One region of the Kitasatospora sp. NPDC056531 genome, then DNA from elsewhere that is predicted to be linked to it. Evidence: riboswitches for the same ligand, from Rfam matches in the RefSeq annotation. Region 1 holds a riboswitch; each other region holds the start of a gene.
The links. Region 1 has a riboswitch for cyclic di-AMP ahead of ACFQ87_RS20085 (transglycosylase family protein). Riboswitches for the same ligand answer to the same signal wherever they lie in the genome.

Region 1 (3,358 bases):
CCTGCTCAGCCCGACGCCGCCCAGCCCGCCCCGCAGCTCTTCACCTGGGAGTTCGCCGCCGACCCGTACCCGGCCTACGCCTGGCTGCGCGAGCACGCCCCGGTGCACCGCACCAGGCTGCCGAGCGGCGTGGAGGCCTGGCTGGTGACGCGGTACGCGGACGCCCGGCAGGCGCTGGCGGACAGTCGGCTGTCGAAGAACCCGGCGCACCACAGCGAGCAGGCGCACCGCACCGGCCGGGTGGGCATCCCGGGGGAGCGGCAGGCGGACCTGATGACCCACCTGCTGAACATCGACCCGCCGGACCACACCCGGCTGCGCCGGCTGGTGTCCAAGGCGTTCACGCCGCGCCGGGTGGCCGAGTTCGAGCCGCGGGTGCAGCAGCTCACCGACCGGCTGATCGACGGCTTCGCGCAGCGCGGTTCGGCGGACCTGATCCACGAGTTCGCCTTCCCGCTCCCCATCTACGCGATCTGCGACATGCTGGGCGTGCCGGCGGAGGACCAGGACGACTTCCGCGACTGGGCCGGCATGATGCTGCGACACACAAAGCCGGGCCACGGCGGGAGCCAACGCGGCGGCGTGGGACGGGCGGTGAAGCGGATGCGGGCGTACCTGCTGGAGCTGATCCACCGCAAGCGGGCCGACCTCGGTGACGACCTGATCTCCGGTCTGATCAGGGCCAGTGACCACGGCGAGCACCTGACCGAGAACGAGGCGGCCGCGATGGCCTTCATCCTGCTGTTCGCCGGTTTCGAAACGACCGTCAACCTGATCGGCAACGGGACGTACGCGCTGCTGCGCAACCCGGGGCAGCGGGTGCTGCTGCAGGAGTCGGTGGTGCGCGGGGAGACCGCGCTGCTGGAGACCGGGATCGAGGAACTCCTGCGCTACGACGGGCCGGTGGAGCTGGCGACCTGGCGGTTCGCGACCAGGCCGCTGACCATCGGCGGGGTGGACATCCCGGTGGGCGATCCGGTGCTGGTGGTGCTGGCGGCGGCGAACCGCGACCCGGCCCGGTTCGCGGACGAGAACACCCTCGACCTGACCCGGGTCGACAATCCCCACCTGGGGTTCGGGCACGGCATCCACTACTGCATCGGCGCCCCGCTGGCCCGGCTCGAAGGACGCGCCGCGCTGGCCACGCTGCTTTCCCGGCTGCCCGATCTGCGACTGGCCGAAAGCCCGGAGAATCTCCGCTGGCGGGGTGGCCTGATCATGCGTGGATTGCGCGAACTTCCGGTCGAATTCAGTCCCGAGATCCGGTCTCCGCATGCCCTTCCTGAGGCTTCGACACGCTGACGGGACGCCGTTGATGCCCTCCTGACAGCGGGGTGAACACCCATCAATCCGGACAAACAGGCGCAGTTGGTAGGCGATTGATCACATGCCGTAATTCCTGTGTGATGTCGGCGATATGAGCTTGTGATTGGTCTGAGGATCTGTCTAGTCTCCCTGGAGTTCGCAGCTGCGGACCTCGTGCGCGGAACGCCGAATCCTGCCCGCCGCGCCACGGGAAACCGACCAGACCCTTGGGCAGGGGCGGGGGAACCAGGTTTGTTGCCGTCCTCCACGGCTTGGGGTGAAGCCGCCCGAGCGGAACGTCTCCGCGCACGGCGGCCGGGCCACCTCCCGGTCCGAACCCGACAGCTCACCTCGCAGGCGTGCGGAGAGGGACCCTTCATGCTGTTCGTTGGAACTGGCCGTCACCGTCGTCGCACCCAGGCCGAGAAGGCCATCGCCGTCGCCGGTGTGGCCGGCGTCGGACTCGCGATGCCGCTCCTCGCCGCCACCGGCGCCTCCGCCGCCCCGGCCTCCGCCTGGGACTCCGTCGCCCAGTGCGAGAGCGGCGGCGACTGGAGCATCAACACCGGCAACGGCTTCTACGGCGGCCTGCAGTTCACCTCCAGCACCTGGAAGGCGTACGGCGGCACCGCCTACGCGCCGCAGGCCAACCAGGCCAGCAAGGGCCAGCAGATATCGGTCGCCGAGAAGGTGCTGGCCTCCCAGGGCCCGGGCGCCTGGCCGGTCTGCTCCGTCAAGGCGGGCCTGAGCAAGGGCGGCGCCCCGGCCGCGGTCGACACCTCCTCGGACGCCAAGCCGCAGTCCGCCCCCCAGCAGCAGACGCCCAAGCAGCAGACGCCCAAGCAGCAGGCCCCGGAGCAGCAGGCCCCCAAGGCGGACGCGAAGCCCGCCCAGTCGTACGCTCCGAAGCACGCCGCCCCGAAGCAGGCCGAGAAGCCCGCGGAGCAGCCGGTCCAGCAGTACGTTCCGAAGCACGCCGCCCCGCGCGCCGCCCAGCCGGCCCAGGCCGCCCCGGCCGGTCACGACTACACCGTCCACTCCGGTGACACCCTGTCGAGCATCGCCGCCGCCCAGAGCGTGTCCGGCGGCTGGCAGGCGCTGTACGACGGCAACCGCGGCACGGTCGGCGGCGACCCGAACCTGATCATGCCCGGCCAGGTCCTGCACCTCGGCTGAACCGGCCCGTAGGGCCTCGACCGAGACGGTCCGTAGGACCTCGAACAGCACCCCGGGGACGAAGGGGGCCGCACCCGGCCCCCTTCGTCCGCATTCGTCCGCGCCGGGGGGACAAGCTGGGACAAGCAGGTGAACTACCGGTGGGTAGTAGGGCCACACGCTGAGACGGAACCGAGGCCAACGTGGCCCCGGGAGCTCGGGCGGTTAGGCTCTGGTCGTAACGACTCCGCAATCGTCCCGCCGACAGCACCACCGTCAGCCGGACCCTGCTTCCGCAAGGAGATGCCTCGTGCCGTCCATCGATGTCGTCGTAGCCCGTGAGATCCTCGACTCGCGCGGCAACCCCACGGTCGAGGTCGAGGTCGGCCTCGACGACGGCAGCACCGGTCGTGCCGCTGTCCCCTCGGGTGCCTCGACCGGCGCCTTCGAGGCGCTGGAGCTGCGCGACGGTGACAAGAACCGCTACTTCGGCAAGGGCGTCGAGAAGGCCGTCCTGGCCGTCATCGAGCAGATCGGCCCGGAGCTCGTCGGCTACGACGCCACCGAGCAGCGCCTGATCGACCAGGCCATGCTCGACCTGGACGCCACCCCCGACAAGTCCTCGCTCGGCGCCAACGCCATCCTGGGCGTCTCGCTGGCCGTCGCGCACGCCGCCTCCGAGGCCAGCGACCTGCCGCTGTTCCGCTACCTGGGCGGCCCGAACGCGCACGTCCTGCCGGTCCCGATGATGAACATCCTCAACGGCGGCTCGCACGCGGACTCCAACGTCGACATCCAGGAGTTCATGATCGCCCCGATCGGCGCGGAGTCCTTCTCCGAGGCCGTCCGCTGGGGCGTCGAGGTCTACCACACCCTCAAGGGCGTGCTGAAGGAGCGC
Region 2 (3,358 bases), on a different contig from region 1:
GGTGCGGCGCTGGTCGAGCCTGCGCTGACGGCTGACCAGCTCGTGCAGCGTCTCCTGCTGCCGCTCGGCGGCCTGCCCGAGGGTGCGGGCGCGGGCGAGGTAGGACTCGGGGTCGCTGGAGAGCATCAGCTGGACGGTCTGGGTCATCCCGCCACCGCGGTACTCGGCCGCGGCCACGGTCGCGAGGTCCCCGCGCAGCTGGTTGAGCTGGTCCTGGCCGGCGGCGACCTCGCCCTGCAGGAGCGTGGTCTCGGCCTGGAGCCGCTTCTGCGCCTCCTGCGCGGCGTTGCACTTCTCGGACGCCTGCTCGGCCTCGTCGTACAGCCGCTCGACCTGCGCCTTGACGTCACTGCGGTCGGGCGCGTCCGGTGCGCCGGGAGCGGCCTGGGCGCTGCCGCCGACCGTCACACCCAGGGCCGTGGCGGCGGCCGCGGTCAGCACCAGCGCACGGGCGAGCAGTTGGGAACGACGGTGCACGGACATGGCGGCAGCGGCTCCAATCCTGCGGCGCGGCCCCGCGGCCGCGCCCCAGCGGGCGGCCGTCGAGCGGGAGTCCGGTGGCAGACGTTAGCGAGTCCGGGCAAGCGAGTCCAAACCCCTCCCGACCCGAATATTTGACCCCTAATCGGACATCAGCCCGAGCCGCTGGAAAAGCCGCAGGCCCGGCCCTCCGCGGTGGAGGACCGGGCCCGGAACGGCCTGCGCAGGGATCAGACCCGCACGATGGAGGCCAGCGGCATGTTGGAGACCGCCTCGTAGCGGACCGAGGCGCCCGGCTTGGGCGCGTGCAGCACCTGGCCGTTGCCCGCGTAGATGCCGACGTGGTGGGCGTCGCTGTAGAAGATCAGCAGGTCGCCGGGCTGAGCCTGGGAGATGTCCGAGCCGATCCGGGTGCCGGCGCCGGCCTGCTCCTGCGAGGTGCGCGGCAGCGACACGCCGACCTGGTTGAACGCCCAGACCATCAGGCCGGAGCAGTCGAAGGAGCCCGGGCCGGTGGCGCCCCAGACGTACGGGCTGCCGACCTTGCTCGCTGCGGCGGCCAGCGCGGCGGCACCGTGCGAGCTGCCGGGGGCGGCCGGCTTGGCGACCGGCGAGGAGGAGGTGGCGGAACCCGAGGAGCCCGAACCCGAGCCGATGTCGGTGCGGCTGCTGTCGCGCGAGGCGCGGTCGGCGGCGGCCTGCTGCTGGGCGGCCTTCGCGGCGGCGTCGGCCTGGGCCTTGGCGTCGGCCGCGGCCTTCTCCTCGGCCTGACGGATCGCCTGGCGCTCCTGCTCGGTCAGGGTGTTGAGCAGGTCCTGCGCGGCCTTCAGCTTGTTCTGGACCTCCTCCTTGGAGGTCTTCAGCTGCTGGGTGGTGGACTCCAGCTCGGCGAGCTTGCCCTGGGCCTCGGTGCGGTCCTGGTCGAGCTTGCGCTGCTCCTCCTGGAGCTGCTTCAGCTGGTTCTTCTGGGTGTCACCGGCCTGGTTGAGCGCACCGGCCTGGTTGAGGAAGTTGTCCGGGCTGGAGGAGAGCATCAGCTGGACGGTCGGGGATATGCCGCCGTTGCGGTACTGCTCCCCGGCGATCTCGGCGAGCCCGCCCTGCATGTCGGTCACCTGGGCCTGCTGCCGGGCCACCTGGTCCTGCAGGCCGGAGACCTGCTTCTCCAGGGCCTGCTGCTTCTCCTGGGCGGCGTTGTACTTCTCGGTCGCCTGCTCGGCCTGCTCGTTGAGCTGGTCGACCTGCTCCTTGACCTGGTCCTTGGTCGGCTGCGGGTCGGCGTGCGCGCCGGACTGCGCGGAGAGGGCAACGGCTGCCGCGGCGACACCGGTCAGGATCGAGACACGGGCGCGGCTGGCGGGCTTGGGACGACGATGGGACGCCACGAAGGCGGACTCCTTCTTCCTACGGCCGCCTACCGGGTGAGCTGACGGGTTCGGGCCGGAAGCATGCCCTACGACGCCTCACGACCGTTCCAGCGGCCGACCTGGCGTCGATTCACCCCGGAGGAACGTGGTTCCCCGGCTCCGCTCCGCAGCGCCCCCGACCACTGGGCTCCCCTGTCGGACAGTCGCTTCGACCTGCCCCGCTGTTTCGCGAACTCGACGGTAACCACCGCCGCCACCCAGGCTGGGTGATCGACAGTGCGGTGGTTCGGGGCACGACCCTAGTAACTGAACCGTGATCCGTTCAAATCCTTGTCAGAAAAAAGACGAAAGATTGCCCGTGTTCTTTTGTGAAAATGACCGATGGTGATCGCCACCGCACGGAAAGCTGATCGGATCTCACCGGCCGACCGCGGAACGGGCAAACCCGAAGCGCCACCCCCGATAGGAGGGTGGCGCGGATCACAGGGCCGGAACCCGGACTTCCCGGCGTGTCGGGGCGTCAGACCCGGCGGATCGTGTTGATCGGCATCGCGTCGGCCTTCATCACCTTCACCACGTCACCGGTGTGCGGCGCGTGGACCACCATGCCGTTGCCGATGTACATCCCGACGTGGTGCCGGTCGCTGCCGTAGATCACCAGGTCGCCCGGCTGGGCCTGGTCCAGCGACGGCACCGCGGTACCGACGTTGCCCTGCTCCTGCGAGGTGCGCGGCAGCGAGACGCCGGCCTGGGAGTACGACCAGACCATCAGGCCCGAGCAGTCGAAGGTGCTCGACCCGGTGGCGCCCCAGACGTACGGCGAGCCCTGCTTGCTCATCGCCTTGGCGACGGCCACGGCCGCGTAGCCGCTGGCCGGCGGCAGGCTGCTGAGGTCGACCCGGGCGCTGCCGCGCGAGGCGCGGTCGTCCTGCTGCTGCTGGGCCTTCAGCGCGGCGCGGTCGGCGGCGCTGAGCGAGTTCAGCAGGTCCTGGGCGGCCTTCAGCTTCTGGTTGACGTCCGACTTGGCCTGGTTCAGGTCCTTGGTGGTGGAGTCCAGCGAGGACAGGACGGCGGCGGCCTCGGCCTTCTCCTGGTCCAGCCGGCGCTGCTGGTCGAGCAGGCCCTTGAGCGCCTCGGTCTGGCTGGCACTGGCCTGCTGGACGCTGGAGGCCTTCTCCAGGTAGCCGGACGGGTCGGAGGAGAGCATCAGCTGGACGGACGGGTCGATGCCGCCGGTGCGGTACTGGTCGCCCGCCACCTCGGCCAGGCCCGCCTGCAGCTGGGTCATCTGGTCCTGGCTGCGGGCCACCTGGTCCTGCAGCTGGTCGGCCTGCTTGCGGAGCTGGTCGGCCCGCTCCTTGGCGCCGTTGTACTTCTCCGCCGCCTGCTCCTGCTCCTGCTGGAGCTGGTCGATCTGCGCCTTGACGTCGGCCTTGTTCGGCTGCGGCGCCGCGTGCGCGGCCACCTGGGCGGAGAGGGCGACCGCGGTCGCAGCGGCAGCAGTGAGCACG
Region 3 (3,358 bases), on a different contig from region 1:
GCGGTGGGCGTACACGGTGGCGGTGCTCATCTGCAGCCAGACGGCGGGCGGGCGGCGGGCCGCGGCGATCGCCTGGCCGACGGCCCGGGTGGAAAGCACCCGGGAGTCCATCATGGCCCGCCGGTTCTGCTCCGTGTAGCGGCAGTTGACGCTACGCCCGGCCAGGTTGACCACCACGTCGCTGCCGTCCACCTCCGCCGCCCAGGACCCGACGCTCCGCCCGTCCCACCCGACCTGGCTGGGCCCGGCGGGTCTGCGGCTGAGGACGACGACCTGGTGTCCGGCGGCCGTCAGGCTGCGGTCGAGCAGGCTCCCGAGCGCGCCGGAGCCGCCGGGAATGACGATCTTCATGAGTTCCCCCTCATCTCCCATCTTCGGCTTCGAGCCTAGCGCGCTAATTGAACACGTTCAAATTTGCCTCGCGGGGCAACCGCCAGCCGCCGACGGCGGACACCGTCGCGCCGGAGATCGCGCCCCGGGTGTTCCGGTCCACGAGGTTTGACGGACCGTTTCCGGTCAGATATGGCGATCGTTCGATCCAGATCTATCGGGGAACTGATCACCGCCGCTAAGGTGCGGCGCGTCCCGTTGTTACGCCCTCCCGTGCCGCTCCGACGGCGGGGAGACGACCGATCGGAACGATGTCGCCGTGACCACGATCCTCCGCCAGCTGATGACCCGCGCCGGAAGGGCGGCCGCGACGGTCGCCGTGCTCGCGGCCGCCCTCGCCGGCACGACGGCCGGCACCGCCTCGGCGGCCGGCGGCTGGAGCTGCTCCGGGGCACCCGTCCCGAACGGCTACGTCATCACCATGTACAACCCCGGCGGCTGCAACAACCACGGCGCATGGTTCCAGCAGCCCGCCCAGAACCGCCTGTGGACCTGCTCCGGCTCGCCGATCGTCTCCGGCTACGTGCTGACGAACTACGACTCCCGAGGCTGCAGCGGCGTCGGCGCCTGGTTCCACGAGCTGGTCCGCAACGGCATCTGGACCTGCCCGTACTCGCCCATCCCGGCCGGCTACCGCAGCACCACCTACGACGCCCGCGGCTGCGGCGGCCTCGGCGCCTGGCTCACCGCCAAGGCCTGAGAAGCGGGGCCCGCCGACGGAGGCGACCCCTTGGTCGCCCCCCCGTGCGGCCACCGACGGCAAGCTCCTGACGCTCGGCCTTCGCACCGGCGACGCGCGTTCTCCGGGCGCCCCGTCGGGTCGCGGGACCCGGGATGCATCCCGCCAGGAACCACACCGACTCGCCTGCCAAGCCCGCTCGGTGCACCCGCCCTCCCGCCGGGCGCACCGCGTGGAGGGGTCAGACCGCGCCGCGGTCCCGTCCGGACCCCGGGTACGCCGACGGCCCGGCTCACGCACCGCGACGTGAACCGGGCCGGTCAGGTGGCCGCTCGGCAGCCCGTCAGCCGCCGTACATCCGGCCGACGGGCGGTACTCGCTCGGACCCATCGGTTCGAAGAGGCCGATCAGGTCCGATCAGTACGCGTTGTGCACCTGCCAGAACGCCCAGGCGGCGTTCGGGCTGCCGTAGACGGTGTTCATGTACTGCAGGGCCCACTTGAGCTGGGTGGCGGGGTTGTTCTGCCAGTCGGAACCGGCCGAGGCCATCTTGTTGCCGGGCAGCGCCTGCGGCAGGCCGTAGGCACCCGAGCTCGGGTTCGTGGCGTGGATGTTCCAGCCGCTCTCGTGGCTGATGATCTGGTCGAACGAGGCCAGTTGGTTCGCCGGGACGATCGAGGCCGCGAGCGCCTGCAGCGCGGCCGGGGTGTTGGCGACCGGAGCGGCCGGGGTCGCGGCCAGCGGGCTGGCGGCGGCCGGCTTGGCCGGAGCCGCGGCAGGCGCCGGGGCGGCCCCGCCCAGGGTCAGGTGCTGGCCAGGGTAGATCTTGCCCGGGCCCTTGGTCAGCACGGACTTGTTGAGGTCGTAGAGCTTCTGCCAGCCACCCTGCACGTGGTGCGCGGTGGCGATCTTGGTGAGGGAGTCACCGCTCTGGACGGTGTAGCCGGCGGGCGCCTGCGGGGCGGCGGCCGGGGCCGAGTGCACCGGGGCGGACTTGACCGGGGCGGACTTGACGGGGGCGGCGTTCGCGGCGGTGGCGGCGACCACCGGGATGCCGGCGCCGACGCCGACGACCACGGCGGCCGCGACGATGCGCTTGACGGAACCGACAGCGAACAGGCTGGGGCGAGCGTTGACGGGCAGCATGAAGAGCGATTCCTCTCACACGCCTGCGAGGTGAGCTGTCGGGTTCGGGCTGGAGTTGCCCGGCCGCACAGAGACGCGGCTTCACCCCTAGCCCCGCCGGAACCAGTCCGGATGAGGCGACTTACCTGTGGGTCCCCCGCTCCTGCCGCGGTGCTTCATGGATGCACGTGCCCGCCCGATCCGGCGGCAGGATTCGGCGTTCCGGAGAGCGGGGTTCGTTTCGTACGGAGACGAACGAGAAGGACCGTAAACGGCACGGAGCCAATAGCACAAGCCCTCGTGAGCTGGGTCACGGTCCGGCCGGATTGTCCGAATGATCCGCAATAGCGCTTGATAACGATTCGGCAACGCCCCTATGAGTGCGTGTCAGCGCGGGCCGCCGCACCCAGTGCGGCGGCCACCGCCCGATGGCGCGCCGTGCGGGTCGCAGGTCCGGGCCGGCGCGCCCGCCCTTTGGCGCGTCGACCTGACCAGTGGTCAGCCCGCCCGCCAGCCCTGCGCGCCGACGCCGTCCGGCACCTCGGCTGCCGGATCGTACGGGGTGCGGGTGTGGACGAAGCCGGCCCGGTCCAGGTGGTCGACCGCGCCGTCGGCCCGGCGCACCACACGCAGCGGCTCGCCCGCGCAGTAGCCGTCCAGCCCGGTCCAGGTCCCGTCCGGCTCGGGCCGGAACCGTGAGGTACGGGCCGCACCGCCCAGCGCTGTGAGCTCCAGCACACGGCCGGCTCGCAGGTGCAGCGCGACCGCGCTGGCGCCCCAGTACCAGGGGCCGGTCTGCGCCAGCAGTTCCTGGTCGGCGTCGGCGAAGGGCCACCAGGGCTCGGGGATCCCGCGGCTCATGCTCGGCGGTGATCGCGATCAGGTCGCGGGCCAGCCGGCCGAGGTTGAGGCCGGCCGTGGTGTTGGCGAGCGTGACGGCCACCACATCGTCCTGCGAGCTGAACAAGAGCGAGACGAGAAAGCCGGGCATCGAGCCGCCGTGGCCGACCAGCAGCCGGCCTTCCACCTGCTGGAGCTGCAGCAGGCCGTAGCCGGCCGACCCTGGGGGTGGGCCCAGGCAGCCGGGCGGGAGATCCGTAGACCGATTGCCGCGCCTGGCCGTCGTCGGCCCCGGCAACCGCGGGAGCGACGAGCCTCACGGCG
Region 4 (3,358 bases), on a different contig from region 1:
TGTGTCCGGGGTCGAGCGGCGGGGTGGTGGTGGCGCAGGGCCAGTCGCAGTTCGGCTCGGCCACCGGGTGCTCGTCCGGGGTGAGCACGTTGCCCCGGACGGTGACGAAGGCGATCAGCCCGCCGCAGGCCAGCAGGCCCGCGCAGATCAGCATCGCGGTGTGGAAGGCGGAGTCCACCGAGGACGGCACCCGGTAGGCATCGCCGCTCAGGCCGGCCAGCGCGGGGAGGGCGGCCACCGCGAGCAGGCCGGCCGCGCGGGCGGCGGCGTTGTTGACGCCGCTGGCGATGCCCGCGTGCCGTACGTCGACGGCGGCCAGCACCGTCGCGGTCAGCGGTGCGACCAGCAGGGTCATCCCGCTGCCCATCACCGCGACGGCGGGCAGCACGTCCGCCCAGTAGGAGGAGCCGGGGCCGGTGCGCAGCATCAGCAGCACCCCGGCGGCGCAGAGCAGCGGGCCGACGGTGAGCGGGATGCGCGGGCCGATCCGCTTGCCGAGGCGGCCGGCGCGCGCCGACAGGGTCAGCATCAGCACCGTGATCGGCACCAGGGCGAAGCCCGAGACCAGGGGCGAGAAGCCGGACACGATCTGCAGTTGGACCACGAGCAGGAAGAACACCCCGCTGAAGGCCGCGTAGACGCAGAGGGTGACCAGGTTCACGGCGGTGAACAGCCGGGACGAGAACAGCCCGAGCGGCAGCATCGGATCGGGCACGCGGCGCTCGACGGCGACGAAGGCGGCGCCGAGCAGCAGGCCGATCGCGCCGGTGAGCCAGACGGCGGGGGACAGGCCCTCCCCTGCGGCGGTGAGCGCGTAGGTGATCGCGCCGAGGGCGAGTGCGGCGAGCAGTGCGCCGGGCACGTCGAAGCGGCCGGAGGCGGACTCGTCGCGGCTCTCCGGGACGTAGCGGGAGGTGACCGCGATCACGGCGGCGGCCAGCGGCAGGTTCAGCAGGAAGATCCAGCGCCAGCCGGGGCCGTCCACCAGCCAGCCGCCGAGGAAGGGGCCGATGGCCGCGGACACCCCGCCGAGGCCGGACCACAGGCCCACCGCCGCCGAGCGGTCGTCAGGATGGAAGACGGCCTGGAGCATGGCGAGCGAGCCAGGGGTGAGCAGCGCCCCGCCGATGCCCTGGACGGCGCGGGCGGCGATCAGCACGTTGATGTTCGGGGCGAGGGCGCAGGCCGCGGAGGCGGCGGCGAACCAGACCACGCCGATCAGGAAGACCTTGCGCCTTCCGTACCGGTCGCCGAGCGCGCCGCCGAGCAGGATCAGGCCCGCCAGGGTGAGCAGATAGGCGTTCAGCGTCCATTGCAGGGACGCCAGGGAGGCACCGAGGTCGGCGCCGATCCGGGGCAGGGCGACGTTCACCACGGTGCCGTCGAGCAGCGCCATGCTGGAACCGAGCACCGTTGCCAGGAGAACCCAGCGGCCCTGCGCGGTGCTCAGGCGCAGGGTGCCGGCCGTTGAGGTGGCCACGGCCTGATCCTGCGCCCGGCGGGGTGCACGTGACAAGGGTCACCGGGACGGTGTGTCCGGGGTGGTCGGTGCGTGAGCGGACGGTCACTCTGGGCCGCCGAGGTCGGCGAAGGGTCGTGGATCAGTGGCGCCGAGTGAATGGATTGTGTACGCACTGTGCTGCGGGTCATGCGGAGGGTCACCGCGCCCCGGAGGGTTGTCGCCGGTTCAAGAGATCGACATTGCTTCACCCGAACGGATGGGTTTTAGTTCAGCGACTACCTGGCCAGCCCGGGTGGACCCACCGGGTGGAACGCCGAGTCCTGCCGCTGTCCGGTGGTTCGAACTGAGCTCTGCACGGCAGGAGCGGGGGACCCACAGGTAAGTCGCCGGACCGGAGGTCCGCGCTGTTCAGCGCGAACGTCCAGGACCGGCTTGGGGTGAAGCCGCGCATGCGGCCGGGCAGCTCCAGCCCGAACCCGACAGCTCACCTCGCAGGCGTCGGAGAGGAATCCCATGCCTGCTCAGGCTCGTCGTATCGCCCTGCCCCGCGCCGCCCGCATCGGCATCGCCACCGCCGTCACCGGTGTCTCCTTCGCCCTGCCGCTCGTGACCACGATGAGCGCCCAGGCCCACAACGCCCCGGCCGCCTCGGTCGTGCAGCACGCCGCCGCCGTCGACGCCGAGTCGGCGGCCCCGGCCGCCGCCCACGAGGGCTACCGCGTCGTCGGCGGCGACAGCCTGTCCAAGATCGCTGACGCCAGGAACGTCGAGGGCGGCTGGCCCGCGTTGTACGAGCAGAACCGCTCGGTGGTCGGTGCCGACCCGAACCTGATCTTCCCGGGTCAGTGGCTGTCGCTCGCGGCCCACGCCGATGCCGCCGCCCAGTCGGCTGCTCCGGCCCAGCTGGCCGCTCCGGCCGAGCCCGCGGCCCCGGCCGAGCCCGCGGCCCCGGCCGAGCCCGCGGCCCCGGCCGAGCCGGCCGCTCCGGTCACCCAGAGCGCCGCAGCTGCCGCAGGCGCTCAGGTGCAGGTTCAGACCGAGGCCGCCAAGCCGGGCGCCCAGGTCCAGACCCGGATTCAGAACGCCGCTCCGGCTAAGGCCGTCGCTGCCGCCCCGGCTAAGGCCGTCACCGCCGCTCCGGCTAAGGCCGTCGCTGCCGCCCCGGCTAAGGCCGTCACCGCCGCTCCGGCTAAGGCCGTCGCTGCCGCCCCGGTCGCCGCCACCTTCGGCTACGTCGCCCCGCTGGCCAACCCGGTGCTGGGCGAGGCCTACGGCGTGGCCGGCTCGATGTGGGCCTCCGGCCACCACACCGGCCAGGACTTCGTCGCCTCCACCGGCACCCCGGTGCGCGCGGTCGCCAACGGTGTCGTGGTGAAGGCCGGCAACGGCGGTGCCTACGGCAACGAGGTCGAGATCAAGCTCGCCGACGGCAAGTACGCCCAGTACGCGCACCTCTCCGTGATCGGTGTGAAGATCGGTCAGACCGTCACCGTCGGCCAGCGGCTCGGCCTCTCCGGCGCCACCGGCAACGTGACCGGCCCGCACCTGCACTTCGAGATCCGCACCGGGTCGGAGTACGGCTCGGACATCAACCCGGTCACCTACCTGCGGGCGCACGGCGTCGCGCTCTGACGCTGCGCAGACCCTGTTCGGACCCCGCGCTGACCGCGGGTTTCAGGAACCACCGCTGGTGCGGGGCGAATCGACCGCCCGGGATGGTCATGTCGGGTGACCGCTCGACCGGGTGATCGCCGCACTGGTGGACATGGGCGCGGGACACGCCCAAGGCCGGCCCGGCTTCGCGAGGACCCCTCGTGGAGCCGGGCCGGCCGTTGCCGTTCGCGGCTCCGGATGAGTTCGAGTGGTCGAACTGGGCGTCAACTCCTGCTGGCTTTG

Region 2: it holds a riboswitch for cyclic di-AMP, as region 1 does, so the genes downstream of both, ACFQ87_RS04820 (NlpC/P60 family protein) here and ACFQ87_RS20085 (transglycosylase family protein) in region 1, are expected to answer to the same signal.
Region 3: it holds a riboswitch for cyclic di-AMP, as region 1 does, so the genes downstream of both, ACFQ87_RS43815 (LysM peptidoglycan-binding domain-containing protein) here and ACFQ87_RS20085 (transglycosylase family protein) in region 1, are expected to answer to the same signal.
Region 4: it holds a riboswitch for cyclic di-AMP, as region 1 does, so the genes downstream of both, ACFQ87_RS27455 (peptidoglycan DD-metalloendopeptidase family protein) here and ACFQ87_RS20085 (transglycosylase family protein) in region 1, are expected to answer to the same signal.

What each region holds. Positions count from the first base shown of each region.
Region 1 is NZ_JBHTTU010000022.1:14,872-18,229, forward strand. Features, by position in the region: gene ACFQ87_RS20080 (cytochrome P450) at 1-1,302, shown strand, start outside; cyclic di-AMP (ydaO/yuaA leader) riboswitch at 1,513-1,679, shown strand; gene ACFQ87_RS20085 (transglycosylase family protein) at 1,684-2,481, shown strand; gene eno (phosphopyruvate hydratase) at 2,771-3,358, shown strand, end outside.
Region 2 is NZ_JBHTTU010000003.1:4,608-7,965, forward strand. Features, by position in the region: gene ACFQ87_RS04815 (NlpC/P60 family protein) at 1-483, opposite strand, end outside; gene ACFQ87_RS04820 (NlpC/P60 family protein) at 711-1,865, opposite strand; cyclic di-AMP (ydaO/yuaA leader) riboswitch at 1,876-2,029, opposite strand; gene ACFQ87_RS04825 (NlpC/P60 family protein) at 2,368-3,358, opposite strand, start outside.
Region 3 is NZ_JBHTTU010000190.1:136-3,493, forward strand. Features, by position in the region: partial or broken gene ACFQ87_RS43805 (NAD-dependent epimerase/dehydratase family protein) at 1-351, opposite strand, end outside; gene ACFQ87_RS43810 (hypothetical protein) at 650-1,090, shown strand; gene ACFQ87_RS43815 (LysM peptidoglycan-binding domain-containing protein) at 1,487-2,146, opposite strand; gene ACFQ87_RS43820 (hypothetical protein) at 2,064-2,249, shown strand; cyclic di-AMP (ydaO/yuaA leader) riboswitch at 2,223-2,424, opposite strand; gene ACFQ87_RS43825 (hypothetical protein) at 2,693-3,055, opposite strand.
Region 4 is NZ_JBHTTU010000038.1:36,515-39,872, forward strand. Features, by position in the region: gene ACFQ87_RS27450 (MFS transporter) at 1-1,396, opposite strand, end outside; cyclic di-AMP (ydaO/yuaA leader) riboswitch at 1,799-1,973, shown strand; gene ACFQ87_RS27455 (peptidoglycan DD-metalloendopeptidase family protein) at 1,976-3,094, shown strand.